4 regions of the Micromonospora sp. NPDC023737 genome follow, and region 1 is predicted to be linked to each of the others. Evidence: riboswitches for the same ligand, from Rfam matches in the RefSeq annotation. Region 1 holds a riboswitch; each other region holds the start of a gene.
What was found. A riboswitch is a leader RNA that binds a small molecule or an ion and turns the genes downstream of it on or off. The one in region 1 is predicted to bind cyclic di-AMP.
Positions count from the first base shown of each region.

Region 1 (7,153 bases):
GGTGTTCGGGTCATGGCCTCGATGCTGCCCGTGCGGGCCGGCCGGATCGTCCGCCGGCCGGCGACATCGTGGCTACGTTGCGGAACGTACCCGGGCAGTGCGGGTGGCCGCCGGGGCCGCCACCCGCACCGCGGCGTCAGTACACCGAGAGGTGCACGTGGTTGGTGTGATCGCTGGACGGGTCTCCGCCCGCCCCGCTGTACGACTTCCATCCGCTGCTGGGCAGCCAGATCTGCCGGTACCAGATCACGTAGAGCACCGCGAGCCGGTCGGAGTTGCGGATGAAGTACGCGGCCAGGTTGTTGCCGTACGTCTTGTCGCCGCCGGTGGCGTCACCGCCGAAGCCGTTCTTCTGCGCGGCGAAGTCGCATGCCCGCCCCTTGGGATGCTCGCCGGAACCGCCGTTGCGATGGCACGAGACGTAGCGGCTGAAGCCGGCCGCCTTGGCCTGCTCCAGCGCGTGCAGCGCGCGCGGGGTGATGCAGCCGCTCGCCGGTGTCGGATCGTTGACGCTGCACGACTCCTTGGGCCAGGAGCCGTCTGGGTTGCGTGGCGCCGGGTCGGCGTTCGCGGTGGAGGTGCCCCGGTTGGACCCGCCGGCGGAGGAATGGACCGCTGTCGCGTTGGCCACCTCGAGGGCTCGCTCGGCCTGTTGCTTGCGCTTCGCCATCACGGCGACCTGCTTGCGCTGCTCCTTGATCTCACCGTTCAGCGCGACGCGGGTCCGGTTCGCCTCGTCCCGGGTCGCCATCAGGTCACGCAGCGCCCGGTCCTCGTTGGAAGCGACGGCCTCCAGGGCGGCGGCGCGGTCCATGAAGCCCTCCGGGCTGCTGCTGCTGAGCAGAGCCGAGACCGCGCCGAGCCGGCCGGTGCGGTAGGCGACCCCGGCGATCTCGCCGACCTTGCCGCTGCGCTCCGCCAGTTCGGCGTCGGTCTTCTTGAGCCGGTCGGCGAGCTGCTGCTGCCTTGTCACGGAGCGGGCCAGGGCTGCCTTCGCGTCGAGCCAACCCTTGCTGGCCGCCTCCAACTGGGCGCGCAGGGCGGGGGTGCCGCCCTCGGCGTCGGTGCTGGGGGCCGCGGCGGGCAGAGCCGCCGGGGGCGTGGCCGCGGTGCCGGTGCCGGGGGTGGCCGCGAGGGCGAGGGCGAGCGCCGCGGCGATCAGGGCCGCCATCCGGGCGGCGCGTCGTCGTACGGGTGCCACTACTGGCATGCACATGTCCTTCCGTCAGCCGCCGACCGGGTTAGCTGACGGGTTCGGGACGGAAGATCCCTACCGCTCGCGCGGATGCACCCCAGGAACGTGGTTCCCCGGCTCGCCGAACGTCGGCGATTAGGCGGCGGTCGCCGCCGGCGCTGGTGGGCGCCTCCTGGCGGAGACCGGGACCGAGCCTACCGGTGCCGGTGGGACTCGTGCAGCAGTTGTGACTCCCCGTGCCGCTGGGCTCACCGGAAATTACGGCATAACCGCATCATGCGTCCGAAAACCCCGGGTGTTCCCGTCACCATTCGACCGCCCCGCAGGCCCCAGGGGCCGCGCCGGGCTCGATCTGCAACGTCGCGTGCTCGATGTGGAAGTCCTCGTGGAGTGCCTCCCGAGCCGCCGCGAGCACGGTGCCGACCTCCGCGCCGGGCGCCATGGTGAGGTGCGCCGAGGCCACCTCCATGCCCGAGGTGAGCGTCCAGACGTGCAGGTCGTGTACGCCGGCCACGCCGGGCACCGCGGCCAGCCGGTCGTGCACCGCCGTCACCTGAAGATGCTCCGGGGCGGCCTGGACCAGGATGCGGACCGCCGCCCGCCCGAGCCGCCAGGTGCGCGGCAGGATGAACAGGCCGATCGCCACCGCCACCAACGGGTCCGTCCACCACCAGCCGGTAAACGTGATGAGCAGCGCCGCCGCGATCACCCCGAGCGAGCCGAGCAGGTCGCCGAGGACCTCGAGGTAGGCGCCCTGGAGGTTGATGCTCTCCCGGGCACCGGGTCGCAGCAGCCAGAAGGCGGCCACGTTGGCCAGCAGGCCCAGCACGGCCACCGCCAGCATCGGGCCGGCGAGCACCTCCGGCGGGTCGCCGAACCGGCCGACGGCCTCGACCACCACGTAGACCGCGACCCCGGAGAGCAGTACGGCGTTCGCCAGCGCGGCGAGCACCTCGAGGCGGTAGAGGCCGAAGGTGCGTTGGGGGTCGTGACCGGCCCGTCGGGTGGCGGTGATCGCCGCGAGGGCCATGCCGATGCCGAGCACGTCGGTGAACATGTGCCCGGCGTCGGACAGCAGGGCCAGCGAGCCGGTCCGGAAGGCGGCGACCGCCTCGACCAGCATCAGGGCCGCCAGCAGGGCGAATGCCGCCCAGAGCCGGCCGCGGTGGTGCTGCGCGGCGTTCACCACCGACTCGTCGTGGCCATGCCCTGCGCCCACGAGACCACCCTCCGCCGACGGTCGGAACCTCTCAAACATATGCTCACATCGCAATGTGTGCAACTGTCGGCCGTGCCGGGGGCTGAGGCAGAGCCGCCGGGGGACCGGTCAGCCGGTCGGGTCGATCGTGCTGAGCCGCTGAGTGGCCCGGGAGAGCGCCACGTAGAGCGTCCGGACGCCCGAGCCGGGATCCGCCCGGATCTCGCTCGGCGCGACCAGCACCACCCCGTCGTACTCCATACCCTTCGCTTCCAGGCTGGTCACCACCTGTAGGCGGGACCCGCCGACCGTGCCGAGCCAGCCGGCCACCTCGTCCCGGCGGGGCGCCGGCGTGATCACTCCGACCGTCCCCTCCACCTCACCCAGCAGGGCCGCGGTGGCCGCCACCGTCGCGCTCTCCAGCTCCGCCCGCGGCACCGCCAGCTCGACCGGATCGATCCCGGTGGACCGGACCGCGGTGGGCAGCGCCAGGTCCGGGTCGAGCCGGCGGATCTCGGCCGCCGCCACCGCGAAGATCTCGGCCGAGTTGCGGTAGTTGGTGGTGAGGGTGAAGTTCTGCCGACGACGCCGGCCCAGCGCCTGGTCCCGGGCGCGCGTCAACTCCGCCGGATCACCGGTCCACGCCGTCTGCGCCGGGTCGCCGACCACCGTCCAGGACGCCAGACGGCCACGGCGGCCGATCATCCGCCACTGCATCGGCGACACGTCCTGCGCCTCGTCCACCACCACGTGCGCGTACTCCCGGTAGTCGGCCGGGCGCTCCCGGGCCGCCTCCCGGGCGGCCCGTTGCCGGTCCGCGTACGTGCTCAGCTCACGTACGCCACCCGCCAGCTGGAACGGATCCCGTTTCCGCCGGGCCGGCTGCACGGGCTTGCCGAGCAGCGCGTCGAGCTCGTCGAGGAGCGCGATGTCGGCGATCGTCAACCCCTCGCTGTCCAGCGTCCGGTACGCGCTCGCCAGCAGCCGGATCTCCGCTCCGGAGAGAACGCCGCCCGCGTACTGGCGCAGCCGCTCGGGGCGCGCCAGCCAACCCAGCACGTGCCGGGGGTGCAGCCTCGGCCACCAGGCCTTGAGGAACTCCCGGAATTCCGGCCGGTCGGCGATCTCGTCCTCGAAGGCGCGCTGCTCCGGCAACCTGCTGATGTTCAGGCGGCGGGCCTGGGCCCAGAGCGCCGCGAAGACCCCGTCGAAGCCGGCCCGGCGCACCTCGTTGCGGCGGGCGCCCCGCGGCAGCGCGCGATCCCGGATCCCGTCCAGGTCCCGCCGGTCCAGCCGCAGCAGTTCGCCGCGGTAGAGCAGACGCAGCTCCGTCGGACCGTCCGGCACGGCGTCCCGGACCGCGCGCTCCAGCACCCGGCGCATACGCAGGGAGCCCTTCACGGCGGCGACCTCGGGCGCGTCTGTCCGGGTCGCGCTCATCCCCGGGAACAGCGTGCCCAGCGAGTGCAGCGTGGCGGTCTCCTCGCCGAGGGAGGGCAGCACCGAGGCGATGTACTCGACGAAGACCGAGGAGGGTCCGACGACCAGGATGCCGCCGCCGGCGTACCGGCTGCGGTCGGAGTAGAGCAGGTACGCGGCCCGGTGCAGGGCGACGGCCGTCTTGCCGGTGCCGGGCCCGCCCGAGACGATCGTGACGCCGGAGCCGGGGGAGCGGATCGCCTCGTCCTGTTCGCGCTGGATCGTGGCCACGATGTCCCGCATGCCCCGCCCGGTCGCGCGGGAGAGCGTGGCGAGCAACGCGCCGTCGCCGACCACTGCCATGTCCGGCGGAGCGGCACCCGGGTCGAGCAGGTCGTCCTCGATCCGTACGACCCGCTCCCGGCTCGACTGGATGGTCCGTCGGCGTACCACGCCGAGCGGCTGGGCCGGAGTCGCCTGGTAGAACGCGGCGGCGGCCGGCGCCCGCCAGTCGACCACGAGACTGACCGCGTTCTCGTCCCGGATGCCGAGCCGGCCGATGTGCAGCACCTGGCGGTCGCGCAGGTCGAGCCGGCCGAAGACCAGTCCCTCGTGCTCGGCGTCCAGGGCGTGCCGCCGCTGTGCCGCGTGGAAGACCATGGCGTCCCGCTCGACCAGCGCGCCGAAGTTCCCGACCCGGGCGAGCCGGTAGCCGTCCCGTTCGGCGCGGACCGCCGACTGCCGCAGCTCGGCGAGTCGGGAGTACACCCGGTCGAGATGCCGCTGCTCGACGGCCATCTCCTGCTCCAGGGTGGTCTGGTCGGTCACGCGTGCTCCTGATCCCTCACCGGCGACGGGCACCGCGGTACGCCGCGGGCCGCACGCCGGGCCAACCGAACGAGGGTACGGCCCCGGCCGGTGGTACCGCTTCGCCAGGTACGGCGTAGCGCCTCGTCAGGCCGGCGAAGCGGGCGTGAGCGGACCGGCGGACAGCGGTCGGCCGAGCACCTGGTGGAGCACTCCGAGCAGGGCGGAGTTCACCTCGTCGGGCCGTTCCATCATGAGCATGTGCCCGGCGCCGGGACAGACGGTCAACTCGGCGGTCGGCAGCGCGGCGGCGATCGACTCGGCGCACGGCGGCGGGGTGAGCCGATCCCGGTCGCCGACGAGGGCGGCGGCCGGTAGGTGGGCCAGTTCGGCGACGGTCGCCAGGCGGTGCTGCGCCCCGATCGAGGCGCGGAACCCGCCGATCGAGCGGAGCGAGGCGCGGGCCACCGCCGACGTGACCAGCCGGATGTCGGCCGGGTCGCACCGGTCGCCGAAGAGCAGCCACCGGATGCTCGGGCGCAGTGCGCGTAGCAGCGCCAGCGGCGGCCGCCATGAGCCGCAGCGGGCGAGTACGCCGGCGCCGGTGGTCTCGGCGAGCCGGATCAGCCGGGTGATGCGGGAGGAGAGCCCGTAGGCGGTGTGCGTGTGCCCCTCGGCGGTGGTCGAGATGAAGGCGAGGCCGGCCGTACGTGCCGAGAAGTGCTCGGGATGCCGGTGCGCGTACTCCATGATCGTCATTCCGCCCAGGGAGTGCCCGACCAGGACGATCCGGCCCGTCGGGGCCAGCGCGTCGACCACTGCGTGGAGATCGTCGCCGAGTTGCGCCAGGGTGGCCGTACGCAGTGGCATGCAGCTGGAGCGTCCGTGACCGCGGGCGTCGTACGCGACCAGTCGCACCGTCGTGCCGACCGTCTCGCTCAGCGTCGTGAGTTGCCGGTGCCAGCTCCGCGCGTCCAGCGTCCAGCCGTGCAGCAGGATCATGGTGACCTCGGCGTCGGCCGGGCCGGACGTCTCGACGTGCAGGCGCACTCCGTCGGCCAGGCGTACCTCCGACTGCTCCGGCATCGCCGCCTCCCCGGGCCGCCCGGATCTTCCCACCGGCGTACCCGGTGGTAACACCGGCTACCCGCCATGACACCACGCCAACCCTGGCGGTGAAAAGATCCCCGCCACAGCCCCGCATCTGCCGATCATGAGGTTTCGGCGATGTCGCTTGCGGCCGATCTCATGATCACGGGGGTGGGGTGGGCCGGGCCGGTTCGGGGTGGGAACGCAGAACCGCCCGCCGGGATGTCCCGGCGGGCGGTTACGTGTTGCTCAGAGAGAGGGCTCAGCCCTCGAAGACGCCGGCCTCGACCAGGCGCTTCTCGGTCGCGTCCCAGCCGTCACCGGGGTGCGCCTCGGCCAGCGTGTTCAGCTCGGCGCGAATCTTGGCGGCGTGCCCGGCGGCGGCCAGCACCCGGATCTCCTCGACGAAGGCCTCGGAGTCGGTGCGCAGGTGCGCGGTCTTGCCGTTGGTCAGGTTCCGCACGTAGGCGTGCTTGCCGCCGTTGAGCGGGATGAGGTACTTAAACTCGCCCAGCACGCTGAGGGCGCCACCCTGGCCAGCCTGGCCGGCCCGGACGGACGCGCGCGCGGTCTTAGAGGTGTTGCTCGCCACGGAGGTACTCCTTGCAAGACGTACGGGAGGACTTGAACGTCCGGGGGCTGTTGCGGACGACTCCGGATGGATAGCCCGCGAAAGACGTGCGCGGCACAAGCCGCCGATGGAACTGTACACGACCACGATCCCTGGCTGGTCATCGCGCCGTCGTGGGTTCCAACGGCGGCCACCCTTCCGGCTATTCCGGCGGTTCTACCCGGTGAATTTTCCGATTCTCTGGCGCACCGTCCGTCACACCAGTCATCATGTGTCGCAGGAGCCACTCGGGTGGTCGAGGTCGTAGGGGAAGACGCACCTCGCTCTCCGGGAGGTCACCGTGCCAACGCGTGGCGTCGTATACGTCCACTCGACCCCGCTCGCCGTGTGCTCGCACGTCGAGTGGGCGATCGCGCGCGTCCTCGCCGCGCCGGTCAACCTGCAGTGGACCGCACAGCCCGTCGACCCCGGCGCACGCCGGGCCGAGTGCGGGTGGACCGGCCGTCCGGGAACGGGCGCCGATCTGGCTGCTGCCCTCCGGCAGTGGCCCATGATCCGTTTCGAGGTGACCGAGGAGCCGAGTCCCGGGGCCGACGGCGAGCGCTTCATGCACGTCCCGGGGCGCGGCCTGTTCCGGGCCACCGTCGGTGCGGCCGGTGACATCCAGCTGGGCGAGGACCGGCTGCGCAGCATCCTGGCGACCGCCCGCGCCCCGGAAGCGATCGCGCACGCTGTCGAGAAGGCCCTCGGCACCGCGTGGGACGCGGAACTGGAGCCGTACCGTTACGCCGGCGACGGCGCCCCGGTGACCCTGCTCACCCGGGTCGGCTGAGCGGAGACGTCGCGGCGTGTCGATCCTCACCGGCGGTCGCGC
Region 1 covers NZ_JBFAAL010000012.1:110,759-117,911, forward strand. The annotation lists gene AB0F98_RS23375 (hypothetical protein) at 1-14, opposite strand, end outside; gene AB0F98_RS23380 (hypothetical protein) at 137-1,201, opposite strand; cyclic di-AMP (ydaO/yuaA leader) riboswitch at 1,215-1,347, opposite strand; gene AB0F98_RS23385 (cation diffusion facilitator family transporter) at 1,500-2,414, opposite strand; gene AB0F98_RS23390 (AAA family ATPase) at 2,523-4,640, opposite strand; gene AB0F98_RS23395 (alpha/beta hydrolase) at 4,767-5,705, opposite strand; gene AB0F98_RS23400 (hypothetical protein) at 5,971-6,300, opposite strand; gene AB0F98_RS23405 (DUF3145 domain-containing protein) at 6,620-7,111, shown strand.

Region 2 (7,153 bases), on a different contig from region 1:
TCATCCTGCGCGCCCACCCGTACACCATGCAGAACCCGGCGTCCGCCCGGCAGCTCGGCCGGCTGACCGAGTTGCTGGCCGCCGACCGGACCCAGACCGGACGGCAGCACCTCTGGGGCACGGCGGCCGGCCGGGATCTCAACCTGGTGGAGTGCGTGAACCGATCCGACGCGCTGATCTCCGACGTCTCCGGGGTGATCTCGGACTACCTCTACTCCGGCAAGCCGTTCGCGGTGACGGACATGGGCACCGACGGCGACTCGTTCACCGAGCGGTTCCCGCTGGCCGCCGCCGGTTACGTGCTGCGCCGGAACATGACCAACCTGGACGAGGTGCTGGACCAACTGCTCGACACCGACCCGCTGTCGGCGCGGCGTTGGGAGACCCGGCGGCGCTACCTCGGCGGCTTCCCGGCCGAGTCGTACGCGGAGGCGTTCCTGGAGGCCGCACGGCGGGAACTCGAGCCTGCCGGGAAGCCGCTGACCCCGCGGTCGCCGCAGGCCGACGCCGTCTCCACCACCGCCTGAGGCCGCTTCGGTTCCGGCTCAGCGATACGTCTCGACCAACGCCAGCACCGCCTCCGGGTCCTCGACGTGGGCGTTGTGGCCGAGCCCGGAAAGCGCGGCGACGGGCACCCCGTAGCGCCGGAGCTGCCCGTCGGTGACCAGCGGGTCGTGTTCGCCGCGCGCCAGCAGGACCGGCACGTCGGTGGCAGCCACCAGCGCCGCCAGGTCCGGTTCGCCGACCGCGAACGCACCCGGGTCCATGGCCAGTCGCCAGCGCCCGTCCACCTCACGCAGCCCGGCCGTCACCCTCGGATCGTCGGGAGCGACCAGACCGGCCAGCCCGGAGACCCGCAGGTAGCGCTGAGCGGCCTCGTCCCGGGTGGGGTACCAGGCGACCGGGCGGGCGGCCAGCTCGCGCGTCTTCGCCAGTTCGGCGTCGGACCAGACCGCCTTGATGCCGAGCCCGACGACAGCGGCGACGGGCAGCCCGGCGCCGCGCGCGGCGAGCGTCAGGCCGACCACGCCGCCGAGTGAGTGCCCCAGCACGATCAGGCGGTCACCGGGCGCGAGCGCCGCGACCACCTGCTCGGCCAATGCGGCGAAGGAGTACCTGGGCAGCGGCGGCGACGTGCCGTGACCGGCCAGATCCGGCGCCAGCCAGCGCCCTTCCCAGCGGCGCCGCAGCAGTGGCGCCCAGGGCAGCCACACCTCACTGGTCGCACCCATGCCGTGCAGCAGCAGGAGGGTGGGCCGGCCGGCCGTACGCGCGCCACCGTCGTTCATGGACGCAGTGTGCCACCGGCGGCGTCGGCACGGCGAGCGTGAACATCCGACAGCCGCCCTGAACGACAACGGGCGCCGGCCCCCTCGCGTCAGGGTGCCGGCGCCCGATGTGAGCGCGGTCGTCAGGCGGAGTAACCGCGGGTGGTCATCCAGTTGGCCAGGTCGATCGTGGTGATCCAGTACGACGGCACCGCCGGGTTCGCCGAGTCGGCGATCTTCACGGTACGGCCCTGGTCCCGGTAGCCGACGACGGCGATGTAGTGCCCGCCGCCGAAGGAGTGCCAGCCACCGTCGGTGTCGACGGCGTCGCCGACGATGTTCGCGACCACGCCGCGCCCGTCGGTGATGGCCCGGACGATGTCGGCCTGGAGCTGGTCCATCTGGGCGGGACGCGGCGCGCTCGGGAACATGGTGGTCTTGTACGGGTTGCCCTTGACCACCGCGTTCAACACCCGCGTGGTGTCCTCGGCGGAGTTGGTGCCCATCTCGGTGGTGCCGAGCTGCGCGGCCAGGTCGTCCTGGCTGCGTTCGATGCCGGTGGCGCTGAGCGCGTTCCGGGTGGCGGCCGGCCCGCAGTAGAAGTAGGTCGTCTGCGCCTGGTAGTCGTAGTCGAGGACCTTGCTCGCCGGCGGCTTGGGCGCTGCCGGCTTGCGGGTCAGGTCGGGGTTCGCGGCCTTCTTCGCCGCCGGCGCACTGGTCGTGGGCGAGCTGGTCGCCGGTGTGGTGAGCTGCTGGTCGTCGAGCGGGGCGATGCGGGCGTCGCTGCGCAGTTCGGCCGCCACCGCGGCGGAGCCGCGCTGTGCGGCGGGCGCGTCGTCGGCGCCGCTGAGCAGGGCGCCGGTGGTGGACGCCAGCACCACGGCTGCGGCGGACGCGGCGGCGATCTGGTAGGGGCGCTGGGTGGCCAGCCGACGGAGCTGACGCTTCAGGGTGTGCTTCACGGTTCCTCCACGGTTCGGGGGGTGAGCGACCGGCGGCCGGACCGGAGTCCGGGCAGGCGTCACCGCGCGGACCTGGTCCGCGGGCGGCTGGTGGATCGCTCAGGGAACGCCCGGTGGGTCGGGCGGAAAGACGCGGGTGCCGGAGTCAGCTCGTCGCTACGGGACGGGCGAGCACGGGCACCGTGGCGCCGTGGAGGGTCGGGGAGGACCGAGGGATGGGTTCGTGCACCACAGAGATGGAACTCCTTCCGGCACCGCCTACCGGGTTAGCTGACGGATTCGGGCGGGAAGATCGCCCTACCGCGGGCCGTGGCTCGCGGATTCACCCCGGACGTGCATGTGGGTCCCCGGCTCGTGGAATCACGATTAGGCGGGTCGGCGCGGCGTCGCCTCTTGCGATCGGTTACCGCACCGGACGCGCCGACACTACTGGTCGACAGAGGGCCTGCCAACCCTTCACCACCTGCTCAAACCCGTTTCGGCGAACAATTTTTCCGGGCGTTTGGCCGCTGACGTGACTCAATGGGACGAGCAGATCCGGCGGCACCTTGGGTACGCAACGGGACAGGCCGAGGGAGACCTTGCCAAAAGGCGGGGATGATTCGGGCCGACTGTTCCCGCTGACCGTTTCCCCATTCATGTGACCGGGCTCACGCAGATGCCGGGCAGAATTCGGCCCGGCATCCCGCTCAGCCCACCCTGGCCGGCTGCCAGCGGGTCACCACCTGGGCGGGGGCGGTGGAAGCGGGCCGAGTCGCCGGCAGCCGGCCCGGCCGGAGGCGGGCCGCCGCCGCGTACGCCTCGGTGGCCAGGGCACGGGCCGCCTCGGCGGCGAGTTCGGCGTCCCGCCAGGTACTGCGCTCCCGCTCCTGGGCCGTCCGGTAGCCGGCCAGCCGGCCGTCCCGGACCACCCGGGCCAGGTGCACCTCCTGCTCGACGGGGTGCAGACGGGGATCCCAGCCGTCGCGGTACCCGAAAACGTCGCCGAGTTGGCGCAGGGTGAGGTCGCCTCGCCAGTACGCCGCCGTGGCCGCCCGATGCAGATACCGCTCCCGGGCGGCGTACTCGGCCGGAGTGTGGGGAGTGCGGGGTGGCGGCAGAGCGCCGGCACCGCAGTACCGGCGGGCGGCGCTCTCGGCCTCGTCGTACGCCGCCCAGGCCCGGTCCAGGTCAGCCTGGGCGGCCAGCCACTCGTCCCGTCGACGGCGCGCGGTCTGCGCCGCACCGGCCGCGGCGACAGCCACCTCGTCGGCGTACCGCCGTAGGTCGGCAGCCTCGGCTGCGGCCAACTCCCGGTCGGCCGGCCCGGCCGAGGCGGACCGGCCGTCCTCCGGCCGGTCGCGCTCCGGACGGGCGACCAGCACCGTGAGCACGATCAGGGCCAGCACCAGCAGAGCCGACCAGATGGCGGCGGCCTGCGGCACCTCGACGAGAAACTGGTAAAGGACGGTCTTCTCCATGTCGGTACCTCACGGCGAGCAGACGCGATGCGGGAGAGCCGCACTCGGCACCCGGTGCGAGGCCTTGTCGGTCACGCCGGGCGCCGGGAGCGGGCGCGGAAGACGGGTTCGGCGAGCGCGGCGGCGGAACGCTCTCGCGTCGCCGGCGGCGTCAGGCGGCGGGGGGAGCTCGGGGAGAGCGGACAGCTGCCACCACGCCGCGAGGGAGCCACATCTCGCCCGCCTGGATGGTGACCGGGTCGGCAACCGGTGCGGCCGAGGCGAACACCTCGTGGGTAACACCGTGCGCGGCCGACGGGGCGACCCTTGAGCCTACGGATTCGACGGCGGTCCGGAGCGCGACGGCGAACTCCGCGGGCGCGTCGTCCGCGACGACGATGGCCAGGAAGCTGGATGTGCCGGCCGACGCGGTGGCACAGGCGCAGGCCCGCGATTCGGTGCACGCCACCGGGGGCTCGACCACGGCCCGGGTGTGCGGCGGGGCCCCCAGCGTCGAGAGCGACCCGAGGGTCAGCGCGCCGACGACCGCGAGGCTGGCCAGTAGCCGGGTAGCCCATCGCGCCACCCACCACAGAGGATCGGTGAGGGCGAACGAGGGCATGCGGCAACGCTACCCTCGTCGTCACCGGGTCGCAGCAAAGCCGGGCGTGTCGGACCGCCACGCCGGTCGCACCACCCACGGTGGACGCTTCGGCGGGAGCCCAGCTGGCTGATCGACTCGTGTTCGGGGAAGTCGGGCCGTCCCGGGCACGACGGCGCCCCGACTTCATCGACACCGAGTTGATCCAGGCGCGACCCCGCTCTCAGCGCGGGTCCACGTGCAGCTGCCGGCCGTCGGGGGCACCAGCGTCGCGGCCCGGCTGGTCACCCGCCTGTACGGACGGGCGCTGACGCGGTCGCGGAACGGGCGGCGAGTCGCGGACACGTGCCGGCTCGACGGCAGCGTCCGGGGCCGGACCGGTGACGGCGGAGCGGGTCTGCGTACGGACCCTGGCGTCGGCCACGGCCGGGCGGGTGCGGCGTGGGCCGAGCCGGCGCATCATCGGCGTCTCGACCCAGCGGTGCAGCAGCCCGGCCAGGGCCAGGTTCAGGAGGAGGAGCCCGAGCACCACGGCCGGTCCCCGCCACCCGGGCAGGCCAGCACCCCAGTCGCCGGTCAGCCGCAGCACGGTCGTCATGACGAAGACATGGACCAGGTAGAAGGCGAACGAGACCTCACCGAGCCAGACCATGGGGCGGGAACGCCACGGCGAGCGGAGGTTGCGCACGTCGGCGTCGGCCGCGGCGGTGATGACCAGGACGTACGCCGCAGCCAGCAGCGCGGCCCAGAACTCGGCGCGGATCCACCCGGCGGCGGCCACCCAGACGGCGACGAAGAGGACGCTGGCCAGCGGCAGCCGAGGGCCGCGCCACCGGCCGCGCCGCATCAGCTCCGCGGCGGCCACCCCCATCCAGAACTCCAGGGACCGGGTCAGCGGGAAGACCTGGGTGAACCACCAGCGGCTCTCCTCGGGCACCAGCAGCTGGGCCGGCCAGAGCGCCAGGATCAACAGCGGCACCGCGACGACGACCGCCCAGAGCAGCCAGGGCCGTGCCCGACGGACCAGCGGCAGCGCCAGCGGCAGACACAGGTAGAAGAAGAACTCGCAGGAGAGCGACCAGCTCACGTTGTTGACGCTGTAGAAGTGCCCCTCCCGGAAGTCCCAGGCCTGCAGCAGGAGGAGGTTCTCCACCGCGACACCGAGCCGCACCGGGTCGGCGAACCAGAGCGCCGCCAGCAGCGCCAGCGCCCAGAGCACCGCGTGGTTCGGCCAGATCTTGGCGAACCGGCGACGCCAGAAGGTCCGCCGCCGCTCCCCCGGCCGAGCCGACCAGACCAGCACGAACCCGCTGAGGATGAAGAAGAACTCCACCCCGGAGAGGCCGAGGCTGAACACCTTGCTGACCACGCTCTGGTACTCGGGCTCGGCGATGATCCGCATGGTGCCGACGTGGAAGCCGAAGACCAGCAGCGCCGCGATCCAGCGCAGCCCGGTGAGGGAGGGCAGCCGGCCCGCCGGGCCGCCGGACGGTGCGGCCGGGACGACAGTCGGAGCAGTCGTCATTCCCGGGCTCCCAGCGGCACCAGCACGCACCTTTCCTCCCCCCGGCCGCCGGGTTCGGGCGGCGCGCGCCACTGCTTGTGCCAACCCGGCCGTACCGGCCGTTCGGGCACCCTACCCCGCCGACCGGACCATGCCCGGACCGCCCGGTCGGTGACGGCGACGATCTGCGCGCACTCCCCGGTGGCCTAAAATCGCGGGGCCTGGATGGGGCGGATGTTTCGCTCACCAGGGCCCAGCCCGGCACGATCTCCAGACGCCGCCGGGGACGGACGACAGGTGGAGCGAGCGATGCACCAGCGGATCCTCATGCGGGCCAAGAAGGGCCCCTTCGACGTGTACTCGCCGGAGGAGACCTTCGAACGCAACTGGATCGGCGAGAACGCCGGGAACCTGGTGTTCAGCCACGCCGCGCACAAGTTGCTGCGTACGTCCACCACCGAGATCACCTCGACCGAGTTCAAGGTCGACCTGCGCGACGCCGACCGGATCAACGAGCAGTACGACGTGTACGTCATCCCGCTGGCCAACGCGTTCCGTCGCAGCTACGCGCACCGGGTCGCCACGATGACCCGGCTCATCGAGCGGCTGAAGATCCCGGTGGTGGTGCTCGGGGTCGGCGTACAGACCAACATCCACGGTGACCGGGAGTACCTGCGCCCCATCGACGACGTGGTGAAGGGCTTCGTCAAGGCCGTCCTCAACCGCTCGCACACCATCGGCGTACGGGGCGAGATCACCGCGGACTACCTGCGCACGCTGGGCTTCTCCGCGGTCGACGTGATCGGTTGCCCGTCGATGTTCCTGCACGGCGACAGCCTGCGGATCGACAAGCGCAAGGCCACCCTCGACCCACACGACCGGGTGGCGATGACCATCTCGCCGTACGTCAAGTCGATGGCGTCGGTGGTGGACAACCACCACCGGAAGTACCCGAACCTGCGCTACGTCCCGCAGGACCTGAAGACCCTCGGCACCCTGCTCTTCGGCGACGCGCCCGCCGACCGCGGCAAGACCAGCCCGATCCCGATTCACACCTCGCATCCCCTCTTCGTCGAGGACAAGGTGCGGATGTTCGTGGACCCGTGGACCTGGATGGACTACCTCTCCGGGTTCGACTTCAACTTCGGCACCCGGATCCACGGCACCATCACGGCGCTGCTCGCCGGCACTCCCGGCTACCTCTTCGCGCACGACTCGCGCACCCTCGAACTCGCCCGCTACTTCGACATCCCACACCGCGTGATGCCCGACGTGCCGGCCGACGTGGACGCCGCCGACCTGTACGCCGAGGCGGACTACACGGCGATGAACAACGGACACAAGGCCCGCTTCGAGACCATGCTCGCGTTCCTCGCCAA
Region 2 covers NZ_JBFAAL010000001.1:153,913-161,065, forward strand. The annotation lists gene AB0F98_RS00680 (CDP-glycerol glycerophosphotransferase family protein) at 1-527, shown strand, start outside; gene AB0F98_RS00685 (alpha/beta fold hydrolase) at 546-1,289, opposite strand; gene AB0F98_RS00690 (C39 family peptidase) at 1,412-2,230, opposite strand; cyclic di-AMP (ydaO/yuaA leader) riboswitch at 2,471-2,613, opposite strand; gene AB0F98_RS00695 (hypothetical protein) at 2,920-3,690, opposite strand; gene AB0F98_RS00700 (hypothetical protein) at 3,842-4,291, opposite strand; gene AB0F98_RS00705 (acyltransferase) at 4,494-5,795, opposite strand; gene AB0F98_RS00710 (polysaccharide pyruvyl transferase family protein) at 6,084-7,153, shown strand, end outside.
Region 2: linked by a shared signal. The riboswitch ahead of AB0F98_RS00690 (C39 family peptidase) and the one ahead of AB0F98_RS23380 (hypothetical protein) in region 1 are both predicted to bind cyclic di-AMP.

Region 3 (7,153 bases), on a different contig from region 1:
CCCGGGTCGGGGAGGTCGACGACTTCGAGTACCTCTTCTGGGTCGGCTGCGCGGGCGCGTTCGAGGACCGGGCGAAGAAGACCACCCGAGCGGTCGCCACGCTGCTGAACGAGGCCGGCGTCTCCTTCGCCATCCTCGGCGAGGGCGAGACCTGCTCGGGTGACCCGGCCCGCCGGATCGGCAACGAGTTCGTCTTCCAGATGCTCGCCCAGCAGAACGTGGAGACGCTCAACGAGGCGTTCGAAGGCCGCGAGAAGAGCAAGCGCAAGATCGTCGCCAGCTGCCCGCACTGCTTCAACACCCTCGGCAACGAGTACGGGCAGCTCGGCGGCGAGTTCGAGGTGGTGCACCACACCCAGCTCCTCGCCCACCTGGTGGCGACCGGGAAGCTCACCCCGGTGCAGCCGGTCGACGGCGGGGTCACCTACCACGACCCGTGCTACCTCGGCCGGCACAACCGGGTGTTCGCCCCGCCGCGAGAGGTGCTCGGCACCGCCATCGAGGGCGAGCTCACCGAGATGCCGCGCAACAGCGAGCGCTCCTTCTGCTGCGGCGCCGGCGGCGCACGCATGTGGATGGAGGAGAAGATCGGCAAGCGGATCAACGTCGAGCGCGTCGAGGAGGCCATGGCCACCGGTGCGAAGACGGTCGCGGTCGGCTGCCCGTTCTGCTCGACCATGCTCAGTGACGGCGTGAACGGCAAGGGAGCCGGCGAGCAGGTCGAGGTGATCGACGTGGCGAGCGTGCTGCTCCGCTCCGTGAAGCCGGAGCAGGCCCAGGGCGACAAGCAGGCCGAGCCGGTAGCCGGCTGAGGCGTACGCCCGGATCATCCGCAACGACGACGGCGGTGGCACCTGCCACCGCCGTCGCGCGTGCACCCTCGGTACGCGGCCCGTCCCGCAGACGTGACGACGCGCGGGCTCGCCTTGATTCCGCTTCGGCGCTTCCCTATCGTGGGGCACCGACCGCTGTGGGTCGTCTGCCCTCGCCCCCTTCCCCTCTGCGAGGCGCCCGGCGGTCGGTCGCTAAGGAGTCGGTGCCGGTGGCAACCATGCCCCCTCATCGTCACGCACCGGGACGTCCCGCTCGTCCGGGTGGCCTTCGCCGGGCTGCCCATCGTCTGCTCACACTGGTCGCCGCTGCGGCCGTCGGTGCCGGCCTGCTCGCCGTGCCGGCCCACGCCGAGCCTTCGGTCGAGGAGATCGAGGCGCAGATCGACAAGCAGTGGGAGCAGCTGGAACCCACGATCGAGCAGTACAACAAGGTGCGGGCGCAGCTGAAGGCCAACCAGAAGAAGTCGGCCGCGCTGGAAAAGAAGATCGAGCCGCTCTCTCTCCAGACCGAGCTGGCGATGACCCGGGTCGGTGACCTCGCCTCCCGCTACTACATCAGCGGGCCCTCACAGGACCTCGGCGCGCTGTTGCTCAGCGCCAAGCCGGACACGCTCACCGAGCAGCTGACCATCCTGGACCGGCTGGCCCGGCAGGAGCACAAGCAGGTCGAGGGCATCCTCAAGGTCCGCGCGAAGTACGACGCGGAGAAGCAGAAACTCGACGCGCTCATCGCCACCCAGACAAAGCAGAAGAACGACCTGGCCGCCAAGAAGAAGAGCATCGACGCCGAGATCAAGCGGCTCGAGAAGACGCTGCCGAAGAGCGTCGTCATGCCGGAGAACTGCCCGACCGTCAAGGGAGTGGTCAGCGGGGCGGCCCGCACGGCGATCCAGACGGCCTGCAAGCAGGTCGGTGACCCGTACGTGTGGGGTGCCACCGGGCCGAACTCGTTCGACTGCTCCGGCCTGACGCAGTACGCCTACAAGGCGGCCGGGATCAGCCTGACCCACTTCACCGGTGCCCAGTGGAACGAGGGCAAGGCCATCCCGCGCTCCGAGGCGCGCCCGGGTGACCTGGTCTTCTTCTTCAGCGACCTGCACCATGTCGGGCTCTACCTCGGCAACGACCAGATGGTGCACGCACCACGGGCCGGCAAACCGGTACAGGTGGCGAGCATCAACTACATGCCCGTCGCCGGCTTCCGACGACCCGGCTGATCCACCACGTACGCCGAGGGCCCCCGGTCGACCGACCGGGGGCCCTCGCGTTTCTCGTGACGCTCATCGAGCCAGGTGTCGGAGCCGGCTCGGCGCGGTGCCCGAGCCCGTTCCGTACGGCGGAACGACCCGCTCGGCGGGGTGCCGCACCCCGTCCGTCAGCGGGGTGCGCCCACCGCGGACGGGAGCAGCAGCACGTCGTCGAGGTTGACGTACATGATGCGGTGGCCGAACTGGATCTGCACGTACCGCAGGTCGCCCCGGATCACCGTCCAGTCGCCTGGGGACGAGCCGTCGAAGGTGGAGGCCTTGTAGTACTCGCTCGGCAGCACGTCGCCGACCGCGTACCGCTGCCCGGCGGTGAGCGTGTACTGCATCGGGGAGATCGTCTGGTACGGCACGCCGGCCGGGTAGGCGGCCTGCTCCGGGTAAGCCCGGCCGTAGACGGGGATAGTCGCCTTCCCCGGCTTCGGAGTCACCACGAACCCGGTGGCCCACTTCGCGGTCGGTGCCGAGGCCGGGTTGTGGAACCACGCCTTCTGGCCGAGGTACCAGATCGCCGTCCAGTCACCGCGGACCTCGGCCACCGCGTACGTCTGGCCTGCCGAGGCCCGGGCACCGTGGTCGGAGATGTACATGGTGTTCGGCGAGCCGTCCGGACGGAGACCCAGGTCGTTGACCAGTGGGGCGTCGTGGCTCGGCGCGTTGTGCAGGATGACCGCGGAGGAACCCCGTAGCGGGCAGGGCTCGGCCGGCGGCGGCGGGCTCGGCACGCCCGGCGGCTGCTGGTTGCAGCCGACGAACGCCGGCCGGTTGACGGCGAGGTCCGGGTCGATGGTGACCAGGCCGGTCCATTTGGTGCCGGTGGTCCGGAACGGCGCCTTCAGCAGATCGAAGTAGTGCGACCAGTCCCAGTACGGGCCCGGGTCCCAGTGCATGTCGGCCACGGTCGAGGCGACGGTGCCGGGAACGTTGTCGTGCCCGATGATGTGCTGCCGGTCCAGCGGGATGCCGAACTTCAGCGCCAGGTGCCGGACCAGCTTGGCCGAGGCCCGGTACATCGCCTCGGTGTACCAGGTGCCATGGCCGGCGAAGCCCTCGTGCTCGATGCCGATCGACTTGGCGTTCACGTACCAGTTGCCGGCCTGCCAGCCGACGTCCTTGGTCCGAACGTGCTGCGCGACGTGGCCGTCCACCGAGCGCAGCGTGTAGTGCCAGCCCAGGTAGTCGGCCTGCTGCACGAGGCCGACGCTGGGCTCGTAGTACCCCTCGGTGTCGTGGATGACGATGTACTCGATCTTCTGCTGGGCCGGCCGGTCGCCCAGGTCGTGGTTGCCGTAGTCGCCGGCGCCCGGGCCGTACTGCTCGTACGGCGCGGGAATCCACTCGCAGCCGAGCCGGACCGGGCACTCCACCCGGTCCGGGCGCTGCGACTTGCGCAGCCCGAGGCGGTGCACCGTGTCCGCCCGCGCGGTCACCGGGTGCGCGGCGAGGGTGACCTGGTGGCCGTCGTCGGTTCGTCGGTTCGCACCGGCGCGGATCTGGTCGTACACCTCGTCCGCGAAGGCGGAAGCGGTCTCCTCGGTGTCGGCTCCCGAGTAGCGCGCCACCGCGCCGTACCAGATTCCCGGGTCGGTCTCCGAGCCGACCGGGCCGCCCAGCTGCTTCTGGTACGAGGCGAGCAGCGCCGCGCCGCCACGGATGTTGGCCGCCGGGTCGGTACGGAGTGCCCTGGCGTCGGCCCCGGTGAGCGCTGCGGCGGCCTGAAGGGTCTGTAGCGCCGCGGACGCCGGCGCGGCGGACGGTTCGGCTCCTCCGGGCGCGGCGACCGTCAGCGGCCGGGAGGTGTCGCCGCGCGGGTCCTCGCCTTGGTGGACGTGGTGGCCCGCGGTCAGGCTCGCGACGTGAGCCGCGTCGGTGAGGTGCAGCGGCCCGTAGCCGCCGCTGGTGCTGGGCCTGCCGGCGTGGGTGTCCCACCTGGACTCCAGGTAGGAGACGCCGAGCAGGACGCTCTCCGGCACGCCGTATTCCTTCGCCGCGGCGGCGTACTGCTGCTGACGGTCGCCGGCCGGCGCGGCCCCGGCCGGGCCGCCGGTCAGTGGCACGGCCGCGGCGGCGGTGACCACCGCGGCGGCGAGCAGGGCGCGCCTGCTCCTCGACATGGTCGATCGTTGCATCGAACCCCCAGGTACGGATGGGTCTTAGGTATTGGTCACCTTCGCTCCACCGTCGCGCCCTGGTCAATACCTTTCCATTGATCGGGGGGTTCGGAAGAAAATCTTCGGAATCGCACGAGGGGTGCGCTCCCGCTGCGTCACACACGGAGTGTCACCGTCTGACGGGTTGCGGATCGGTAACGGCGCTCTCTAGGCTGATCATTCGTCGGCCGGCAGCAGGTCCGTCCAACCCGGGCGGTAACGGTCCGACACCGCCGAGTCGCTCGCCGAGCGAGCCGGGGACCCAGGTTTCCGGGGTGAATCCGCAGCCACTGCGGTAGGGCGCCGACCTTCCCGCCCGAACCCGTCAGCTAACCCGGTAGGCGGTCAGGAAGAAGGAGTACGGAGCCCGGTGGCACACCATGCCCCGCGGCCGCCGTCCGGACGGTCGGCGACAGCCGGCCCGACGACGGGTGCGCCGCGTCCACGCTGGTCCCGCATCACCACCGTCCTCGCCGCCCTCATCGGCGTCAGCGTCGTCCTGACCGGCGGTGCCACAGCGGCGCACGCCGACCCGTCGGTCGCCGAGATCGAGCGCCAGATCGACCAGGACTGGAACAAGCTCGAACCCGTGATCGAGCGGCACAACGCCACCCGTCAGGAGCTCGTGGCCAAGCGCAAGCAGGCCGATGCGCTGGCTGCTCGGATCAAGCCACTGCAACTCCGGATCGACCAGGCCATGGACAAGGTCGGCGTGCTCGCGGTGCGGGCGTACAAGGGTGAGAACCTGTCCACCGTCAACGCCCTGCTCGGCAGCCAGTCACCGAGTGACGTCGTCGGCCAGCTGGAGCTGCTCGACCGGTTCGCCCACAACCAGCAGACGGACGTCGCCCAGGTCGTCGACCTGCGCGACGAACTGGCCCGGCAGAAGGCGCCGCTGGACGAGCTCGTCGCCCAGCTGACCCGGACCGAGGCCCAGCTGGCCGCGAAGAAGAAGCAGATCAACGCCGAGATCGACCGGCTGCAGAAGCTGCGGATCAAGGTGTACGGCAACGGCGGCGGCGGCCCGCTGCGTCCGGCCCCGTGCCCGGCCACCTATCCGGGTGGCGCCGCCGGGGTGGCGGTGAAGTTCGCCTGCGCCCAGATCGGCAAGCCCTACGTATGGGGAGCCGACGGGCCCGACTCGTACGACTGCTCCGGGCTCATGCTCGCGGCCTGGGCCAAGGCCGGGGTGTCACTGCCGCACAACGCCGCGCAGCAGCGCAGGGTGACGAAGACGGTGAGCCGTGCCAACCTCCGCCCCGGCGACCTCGTCTTCTACTACAGCGACCTGCACCACGTCGGCATGTACGTCGGCGGCGGATGGGTGGTGCACGCCTCCCAGGCCGGGGTGCCGATCAAGATGAAGAAGGTCGACGACGGCCCCATCCACAGCTTCGGTCGTCCCGACTGATCGTTCCGCGCAGAGGCCCCTTCCACCGAGTGGGAGGGGCCTCTCCGTGCGCCTGGTGAGGCGCGAGGTGCGTCGGGTTCCGGGGCCGATCGCCGGTCAGCGGGTGGGCCAGGTGCGCCAGTTCTGCCACGCCCGGCTCGGCGTCGGGCCACGCTGACCCTGGTAGCGCGAGCCGTAGACGGCCGAACCGTACGGGTGCTCGGCGGGTGACGAGAGCCGGAAGATGCAGAGCTGGCCGATCTTCATGCCCGGCCAGAGCGTGATCGGAAGGTTCGCCACGTTCGACAGTTCCAGCGTCACGTGGCCGGAGAATCCCGGGTCGATGAAGCCGGCGGTGGAGTGGGTCAGCAGGCCGAGCCGGCCCAGGCTGGACTTGCCCTCCAGCCGGCCGGCGAGCTGCTCGCCGAGCGAGATCACCTCGAGCGTCGAGGCGAGCACGAACTCCCCCGGGTGCAGCACGAACGGCTGCCCGTCGGGTACCTCGACCACCGATGTCAGGTCGTCCTGCTGCTGTGCCGGGTCGATGTGCGTGTAGAGGTGGTTGTTGAAGACCCGGAAGAGCCGGTCGAGACGTACGTCGATGCTCGACGGTTGCACCAGGGTGGGCTCGAACGGCTCCAGCCCGAGCGTGCCGGCCTTGATCTCGGAGACCAGGTCGCGGTCGGAGAGCAGCATCGCACCACCATAGCGAGGCCCGTTCGGACGACTCGAATCCGGTGTCGGTGACCAGCGCGTCGTGTCGCTCGTCGAACATTTGTTCGATAGAATGCCTGCATGGCTTCCTGGTCCGAATTCGCAGCTGACGAGCCCCGGCTCGCCGACGGGATCCGCGTTCTCATGCAGCAGTACGGTCCGGGCTTCGGCTATCTGGCCACGGTCCGTGCCGACGGCGGGCCCCGGGTGCACCCGGTGTCTCCGGTGATCACCGACGAGGGGCTCTTCTGCTTCATCATCGACTCGCCCAAACGGCGTGACCTGGAGCGGGACGGGCGCTACGCACTGCACTCCTTCCCGCCGGAGGAGACCGATGACGAGGCGTACGTGGCGGGGCACGCCCACCCGGTCACCGACCAGGCCCGGGTGGCCCGGCTCGCGGCCAGGGCCGGGGCAGCGTCCCAGGTCGACTGGCGGCTCTTCGAATTCACCGTCGACGTGGCCATGCTGACTCGGCGCGACTCCGGCAGCGCCGGTGGGCCGGGCGAGGGGTGCGGCCGCCCAGGCGTGCAGGTCTGGCTCGACCCGCACGCGGACGATCGGCCGGCCGATCTGACTCCGGTCGTACCGCAGGCTCGTCCCGCCCGCCACGGGCGCCGCGACGTCCACCGCTCGGCAGCCTGAACGCGTTCCTGGGGAGTGAAACGTCGGCGCCGGCCCTTGTCCGTCCAGAGGGCCGGCGCCGACGTTACGTGTCGACGTCAGGCCGCGCGGTAGGCGTTCCACGCGGTCAACATGCGGCTCGCCTGCCCAGGGGTGAACTGGTACATGCACGAGTCG
Region 3 covers NZ_JBFAAL010000003.1:259,176-266,328, forward strand. The annotation lists gene AB0F98_RS09995 ((Fe-S)-binding protein) at 1-812, shown strand, start outside; gene AB0F98_RS10000 (NlpC/P60 family protein) at 1,037-2,050, shown strand; gene AB0F98_RS10005 (N-acetylmuramoyl-L-alanine amidase) at 2,209-4,212, opposite strand; cyclic di-AMP (ydaO/yuaA leader) riboswitch at 4,470-4,606, shown strand; gene AB0F98_RS10010 (NlpC/P60 family protein) at 4,619-5,659, shown strand; gene dcd (dCTP deaminase) at 5,756-6,334, opposite strand; gene AB0F98_RS10020 (pyridoxamine 5'-phosphate oxidase family protein) at 6,434-6,997, shown strand; gene AB0F98_RS10025 (zinc metalloprotease) at 7,075-7,153, opposite strand, start outside.
Region 3: linked by a shared signal. The riboswitch ahead of AB0F98_RS10010 (NlpC/P60 family protein) and the one ahead of AB0F98_RS23380 (hypothetical protein) in region 1 are both predicted to bind cyclic di-AMP.

Region 4 (7,153 bases), on a different contig from region 1:
AGGTGACGGCCGGTCCGGGCCGGGTCCGCCCGTCGCCGGGCTCGCCGTCCGGATGGACGTGCAGGTACGCGAGGTCACCCTGGCGCAGTGCCACCAGGTGACCGTACGCGCCGAGGTAGGGCTCCAGGTCGGTGACCGGAGCGCCGTCGCGGCTGATGGTCAGGGTCAGTTCGGCGGTACGGCCGGGCTCCGGGTCGCCGGCCAGCGTGACGGTGTAGCCGTCGACCGTGGTGCTGGTGATCGGTGCCGGTAGCGGCCGGGATGAGAGCGCGCCGGGCACGGTCACGTCGATGCCGAGCGTCAGGGGGTCGCCCCCGGTGGGTGTGAAGTCGGCGAACGCCCGCCACACGCCGGGCCCGGCCAGCGGGGTGGCGACCCGCCAGGTGCCGTCCGGTCCGAGTTCGGGGTGCACGTGCCGGAAGCCGGAGAGATCGCGGCGCGCGACGATCAGGTGCATCCGCTTGTCGTGCGCCACGTCGTACGTGGTGACCGGCCGGCCGTCGCCGCCGGTGATCTGGAAGGCGAACTCGCCGGCCGGGGCGGCGACGGGGGTGAGCGTGTAACCGCGGTCGGAGACGAGCAGGCCGCCCGGGAGATGGGCGGCTGCCGAACCTTCGCCCGGATGCTCGTCGCCCTGGCCGGCGGTCGCCGTGTCGTCATGGCGGGATTCGGCGGCCGCCGTGACGGGGCCGACCACTCGGCCGACCCCGTACGCCGCGCCGAACACCGCCGCGAGGCCGAGGGCGAAGCCACTCAGCTTCAAGGGGGTGCTCACGGTGGAACCTCGATTCCTGGTCGGCTGCCGCTCACTCGTCGACAAGGTCGTAACCGGCCTCGTCGACGGCGGCGCGCACCACGTTGGCCTCCAGCGGGCTCTCGCTGGTGACGGTGACCCGGCCGGTGGCCAGGTCGACCTGGACGTCGCTGACGCCCGTGATCGCGCCGACCTCGGCGCTGACCGCGCTCACGCAGTGGCCACAGGTCATGCCCTGCACCTGGTACGTCGTGGTGACCATCGGATCTCTCCTTCCATCGCCAGCCTATACCCCCTGGGGGTACCGGCCGGGCAGACTTCGGCCCCGAGCCGGTTCAAATACCGGGCGGGGGTATCGGGACACTGGGACCGTACCATACCCCCAGGGGGTAGGCTATCCTTGCCGGCATGACCACACCGACCCCGATCCGCGGATACACGGCCAGCAAAGATCAGCTGCTCGCACGGCTGCGCCGCATCGAGGGGCAGGTGCGCGGCGTCGAGAAGATGGTCGACGAGGATCGCTACTGCATCGACGTGCTCACCCAGATCTCCGCCGTCCAGGCCGCGCTGGACAAGGTCGCCCTCGGGCTGCTCGACGGGCACGCCCGGCACTGCATGCACGAGGGAGCGGCCGAGGGCCGCGCAGACGAGATGGCCACCGAGATGATGGCCGCGATCGGCCGGCTCATGAAGCGCGGCTGACCGGGTCCGCCCAGCCGGCGCGAGGCGCCCGCGACCCACGGCGAGCGCAACGGTCAGCCTGCGTTCGCCGAGTCGAGGCGTACCCGGCGCAGCAGCTGGGCATTGAGCGCCACCACGATGGTGGAACCCGACATCAGCACCGCGGCCACGGCCGGGCTCAACGACAGCCCGGCCCCGGCCAGCACCCCTGCGGCCAGCGGCAGGGCGACGACGTTGTAGCCCGCCGCCCAGGCGAGGTTCTGCAGCATCTTCCGGTACGAGGCACGCGAGAGCCGGATCACCGCCCCCACCCCGCGCGGGTCGGAGGAGGCGAGCACCACCGCGGCGGACTCGATCGCCACGTCCGTGCCCGCCCCGATGGCGATACCCACGTCGGCCCTGGCCAGCGCCGGGGCGTCGTTCACCCCGTCACCGACCATCGCCACGGTCAGCCCACGCCGCCGCAGCTCGGTCACCTTCGCGTCCTTCTGCGCCGGCAGCACCTCGGCGAACACCTCGTCACCAGCGCCGAACCCGAGGTCCGCGGCGACCGCCTCGGCGACCGGCCGGGCGTCGCCGGTGATCATCGCGATGGTCCGTACGCCGTGGTCGCGCAGTTCGGCGACCGCCTCGCGCGCCTCGGGGCGTACCTCGTCGGTGAGCGCCAGCGCACCGAGCACCGTGACCGGCCGCCGGACGAGGTACAGCACCACCGCACCGCGGGCGGTCCAGCGACCCGTCGAGTCCCGGAGCTCGTCGGGCAGGCGTACATCCAGTTCGCGCAGGAGCGCCGGGCCGCCGACCGCGTACTCCCTGCCCGCCACGGTGGCCTCCACCCCGCGGCCGGGCAGCGACCGGAATCCGGTCGCCGGTGCGGCACCACCGTGCGCCCCCGCCGCCGCGACGATCGCCCGGGCCATCGGATGCTCGCTGTCCGACTCGACGGCGGCGGCGAGCCGCAGCAGCTCGTCATGCTCGACACCGGAGACGGCGGCCACCTCGGTGACCACGTGCTCGCCGCGGGTCAGCGTGCCGGTCTTGTCGAACAGCACCGCGTCGACGGTCCGCATCCGTTCCAGCGCCAGCCGGTCCTTGACCAGGATCCCGGACTTCGCGGCCAGCGCGGTGGAGAGCGCGATCACCAGTGGGATCGCCAGGCCGAGCGCGTGCGGGCACGCGATGACCAGCACCGTGACGGCCCGCACCACTGCCTCGTCGCCCCTGCCCATGAGCGTCCACACCAGCACCGTGACCACGGCGGTGGCCATCGCCACGTAGAACAGCGCCGCCGCGAACCGGTCGGCCAGCACCTGAGCCCGCCCGCTGGACTGCTGCGCCTCGGCGACCATGCGCTGGATGCCGGCGAGCGTGGTCTGCTCACCGACCGCCTCGACCCGGACCCGCAGCGCCGAGTCGGCGGCCACGGTGCCCGCCACCACCCGGTCGCCGACGGACCGGGGCACCGGCCGGGACTCGCCGGTGATCATCGATTCGTCCAGTTCGGCCGCGCCGTCCACGACCCGTCCGTCCGCCGGCACCCGGCCACCTGGCCGGACCAGCACCACGTCGCCGGTCCGCAGGTCGGTCACCGGCACCGGCTCGGTACGGCCGTCCTCCGCGACCCGTTCGGCCCGGTCCGGCAGAAGCGCGGCGAGGGCCGCCAGCGCGCCACGTGCCTGCCCGATCGCCCGCATCTCCTGCCAGTGCCCGAGCAGCATGATGGTGACCAGGGCCGCCAGCTCCCACCAGAAGTCCAGGTCGAAGGCGCCCAGGCTGGTGGCGAGCGACGCGCCGTAGGCGACGGTGATCGCCATGGCGACCAACAGCATCATGCCCGGCGCCCGGTCGCGCACCTCGCGTACGGCGCCGACCAGGAACGGCCAGCCGCCCCACCAGAACACCACCGAGCCGAGCACCGGGCCGACCCAGGTGAGTCCGGGCGCCTCGATCCGGTAGCCGAACCAGTCCATGACCATATGGCTCGTGACCACGACCGGCGCGGTGAGTACCAGGCAGAACCAGAACCGCCTGCGGAACATCGCCGGGTCGTGGCCGGCGTGCCGGTCGTGCCCACCGCTGCCGTGGGTCGGCATGGATGCGCCCGAAGGATGGTGCGACGGATGTGCGGGCATGACACCAACATGCCCGTTCGGTCGCCGACGCGGGTGCCTTCGCCGCCACGCGCCGCGACAGATGCCATCGCCAACACCGCGTGACACGTGCCTTCGCCGCCACGCAGCGTGACACCGCCGGGCGCGAACGGGCGCCGGAGAACCACCTGGTTAGCATTCCGACGATGACCCTCCGGACCTTGCCTGGCGGGGCGGCCCCACGCCGCTGACCGATCGCGCCACCGGTACGTACCCCGCCCCGGAGTCGTTGGGAGATTCGTGATGGGCGCCGACCACACTCGTCCCACGCCGTCCGCCCCGCCGGGGGTGCGACGGGTCCTCCTCGTGACCGTGGTGCCGCTCGTCGTCGCCACCGTGGTCGCCGCCGTGCTGCTCTGGCCGCGGGGCGCACCGGAGGCCGACGGTGGCGGGGACCCGGCCCGGTACCACGGCACCGTCACCCGGGTGGTGAGCGAAGCCTGCCCGAACCCGGCCGAGACGCCGGAGGACATGCCCGGTGCGCAGCCGACGCGCTGCGGCACCGTGACCGTACGCGTGGAGAACGGCCCGGCCGCCGGTCAACAAGTCGAGGCGCCTATCCCGGACGGCCCGGGCGCACCCGCCGTCGAGGCCGGTGACGAGGTCGTCGTGGTGGAGCTGACCGATCCGGCCGACCCCTCGTCGTCGAGCTGGAACGTCGCCGAGCACCAGCGCGGCGAGCCGCTCGGCTGGCTCGCGCTGATCTTCGCCGCCGCGATCGTCGCGTTCGGCCGGTGGCGGGGCCTGGCCGCGCTCGCGGGTCTCGCCGCGAGCTTCGGCATCCTGCTCACCTTCGTACTCCCCGGAATCGGCGCCGGGCACCCGCCGCTGCTGGTCGCCGTGGTCGGCGCCGCGCTGATCATGTTCGTGGTGCTCTACCTGACGCACGGTGTGACCGCGCAGACCTCGGTCGCCGTACTCGGCACCCTCGGCAGTCTGGTACTCACCGGTGTCCTCGGCGCCCTGGCCACCGCCGCCACCCACCTCACCGGATTCGGCAGCGAGGACGCCCTCACCCTGTCGATGTTCCAGGGCGACGTGGACCTGCGCGGCCTGCTGCTGGCCGGGATCATCATCGGGTCGCTCGGGGTGCTCGACGACGTCACGGTCACCCAGGCGGCCACGGTCACCGAGTTGGCCCACGCGAACCCGGGGCTGTCCCGGCTCCAGCTCTACCGGGCCGCGACCAGGGTCGGCCGCGCGCACATCGCGTCCACCGTGAACACCATCGTGCTCGCGTACGCGGGCGCCTCGCTGCCGCTGCTGCTCCTGCTCACCGCCGACTCGCGCCCGGTGAGCCAGATTCTCACCAGCGAGTTCCTGGCCCAGGAGATCGTCCGCAGCGCGGTCGCGACGCTCGGGCTGATCGCCGCCGTTCCGCTCACCACCGGCCTGGCCGCGATCGTCACCACGGCCGGACGGTCCGTCAGCACACCGGCCGGCGACGATCCCGCCCCGGTCGACCCGACCGCCCGCCCCGGATTCGACCGGACCGACGTGCTGGAAGCGTTGAGCGCCGCTCGGCCCGATCCGACCCTGGACCCACCCCCCGCCGCCTCCGGTGGCCGGCCCGACCCGGACAGGAGAACGGAGAGCGCATGGTGACACTCCTCAACGTGACCGCCCGGGCTCGACGGCGCGATACCTACGCCACTCGCTACCCAGCGCTTTGGCGAAATGACGCTTTTAGCCGGCATCCGGGCGTAGATCCCCGCGCCGACTCTCAGGTAACCTCGCTGCCGGTTACCGCCGAAGGCGCGCAGCGGCGCCTGCGGTACCACCGCCCAATCGCCGTACGGCGAACCGGGAACCCAGGTACCTGGGGTGAATCCGCGTCAGCGGTAGGGGCCACTTCCGCCCCGAACCCGTCAGCTAACCCGGTCGGCGGTCGACGGAAGGGAACACTGTGACGGCACCCCTACGCCGCTGGTTGACACCCGTGGTGGCCGTGTTCGCCGCGCTGGCCGTGCTCGCCGGGCCCCTCCCGGCGTCCGCCGCGCCCAAGCCCGCCACCCCGTCCGGGCACGAGGACGACGACCCGCCACTGCTCACCGACGTCGTCGAGACGACGAACCGCAACTACTCCGCCGCCAAGGCCAAGCTGGATAAGTCCAAGAAGCGCCAGCTGCAGCTGGGCCTGGACGTCAAGCAGGCCGAGGCCGAGTTGGACGCGTTGGCGCCGCAGGTCGGCCAGATCGCGGCCCAGTCGTACCGCACCGGTCGGATGGGCGCGGTCGGCATGCTGTTGACGAGCAACGACCCGGACTCCTTCGTGGAGCGGGTGATGGGGCTCGACGAGCTCAACATGGTCAACTCGCAGAAGCTCGCCCGGATCAACGAGGTCAAGCACCGCGCCGAGCTCGCCAAGCTGGCCATCGACACCGAGGTCCGCGAGCAGCAGAAGCAGGCCGCCATCATGGCGAAGCAGAAGCGCGAGGCGGAGAAGGCGCTGGCTCTCGTCGGCGGTAAGGGATTCACCGGCGGCCTCGTCTCGGCCACCTCCCCGGTGGCCAGGATCGGCCCCGGCCGTACGGCCGACGGCGACTGGAAGCCGGAGTCGTGCAGCGAGAACGACCCGACCACCTCGGGCTGCGTCACGCCGCGCACGCTGCACGCGTACAAGGAGGTCAAGCGGGCCGGCTTCAACCGGTTCGTCGGCTGCTACCGACCGGGGGGCCCGTGGGAGCACCCGAAGGGTCGGGCCTGCGACTGGTCACTGCAGAAGAGCGGCTTCTCCCCCTGGCACAACGACGACACCCGGATGTACGGCAACAACGTGGCGGCGTTCCTCATCCGCAACGCCGACCGGCTGGGCATCTACTACGTGATCTGGAACCGGCAGATCTGGTTCCCGGCCACAGGTTGGAAGTCCTACAGCGGCCCGTCCAACCACACGGACCACGTACACATGTCGCTTCTGTAGCGACCGGCCGGAACGCCGAGAAGGGCCGCCCCGCATTCGCGGGGCGGCCCTTCTCGCTCTGCCTGGGAGGTATCGGCCCGGCGGCGCGGGCGACATGCGGTCTCGGCGGCCCGGCGGTGCGGCCGACGCGCGGTGTCAGCCCAGCGGCACGGCCGACGCCGGGTTGGAACCGGCAGCGGCGGGGAGCTCCCCGGCGACCTGGTGGACCTCACCGGCCGCCAGCCGGTACGACATGCCGACCACGGCGCACCGCCCGGCCGCGACCTCGGCGGCCAGCACGGCGGAGTTGTCGAGCAGGGCCTCGACGGTCTGCGCGATGTGGATGTCGATGATGCGGGGCAGATCGTCGACACCCTCGGCCTCGGCGCGGCGGAGACTGGGAAGCACGGCGTCCACCACCGCGTCCAGATGGCCGGGCGGCGGCGTGCCGGTGGCTAGGGACTCCCGGGCCGCCCGCACTGCGCCGCAGGAGTCGTGCCCGAGCACCACGACCAGCGGCGCGTTCAGCACGGTGACCGCATACTCCACGCTGCCCAGCACCTCCGGCCCGGTCGTGTGCCCGGCCGTACGAACCACGAAGAGGTCGCCCAGCCCGCGGTCGAAGATGATCTCAGCGGCGAGGCGCGAGTCGGAGCAGCCGAC
Region 4 covers NZ_JBFAAL010000014.1:110,684-117,836, forward strand. The annotation lists gene AB0F98_RS25050 (hypothetical protein) at 1-775, opposite strand, end outside; gene AB0F98_RS25055 (copper ion binding protein) at 807-1,016, opposite strand; gene AB0F98_RS25060 (metal-sensitive transcriptional regulator) at 1,163-1,459, shown strand; gene AB0F98_RS25065 (heavy metal translocating P-type ATPase) at 1,513-3,531, opposite strand; gene AB0F98_RS25070 (YibE/F family protein) at 3,832-5,193, shown strand; cyclic di-AMP (ydaO/yuaA leader) riboswitch at 5,360-5,490, shown strand; gene AB0F98_RS25075 (hypothetical protein) at 5,495-6,511, shown strand; gene AB0F98_RS25080 (carbonic anhydrase) at 6,647-7,153, opposite strand, start outside.
Region 4: linked by a shared signal. The riboswitch ahead of AB0F98_RS25075 (hypothetical protein) and the one ahead of AB0F98_RS23380 (hypothetical protein) in region 1 are both predicted to bind cyclic di-AMP.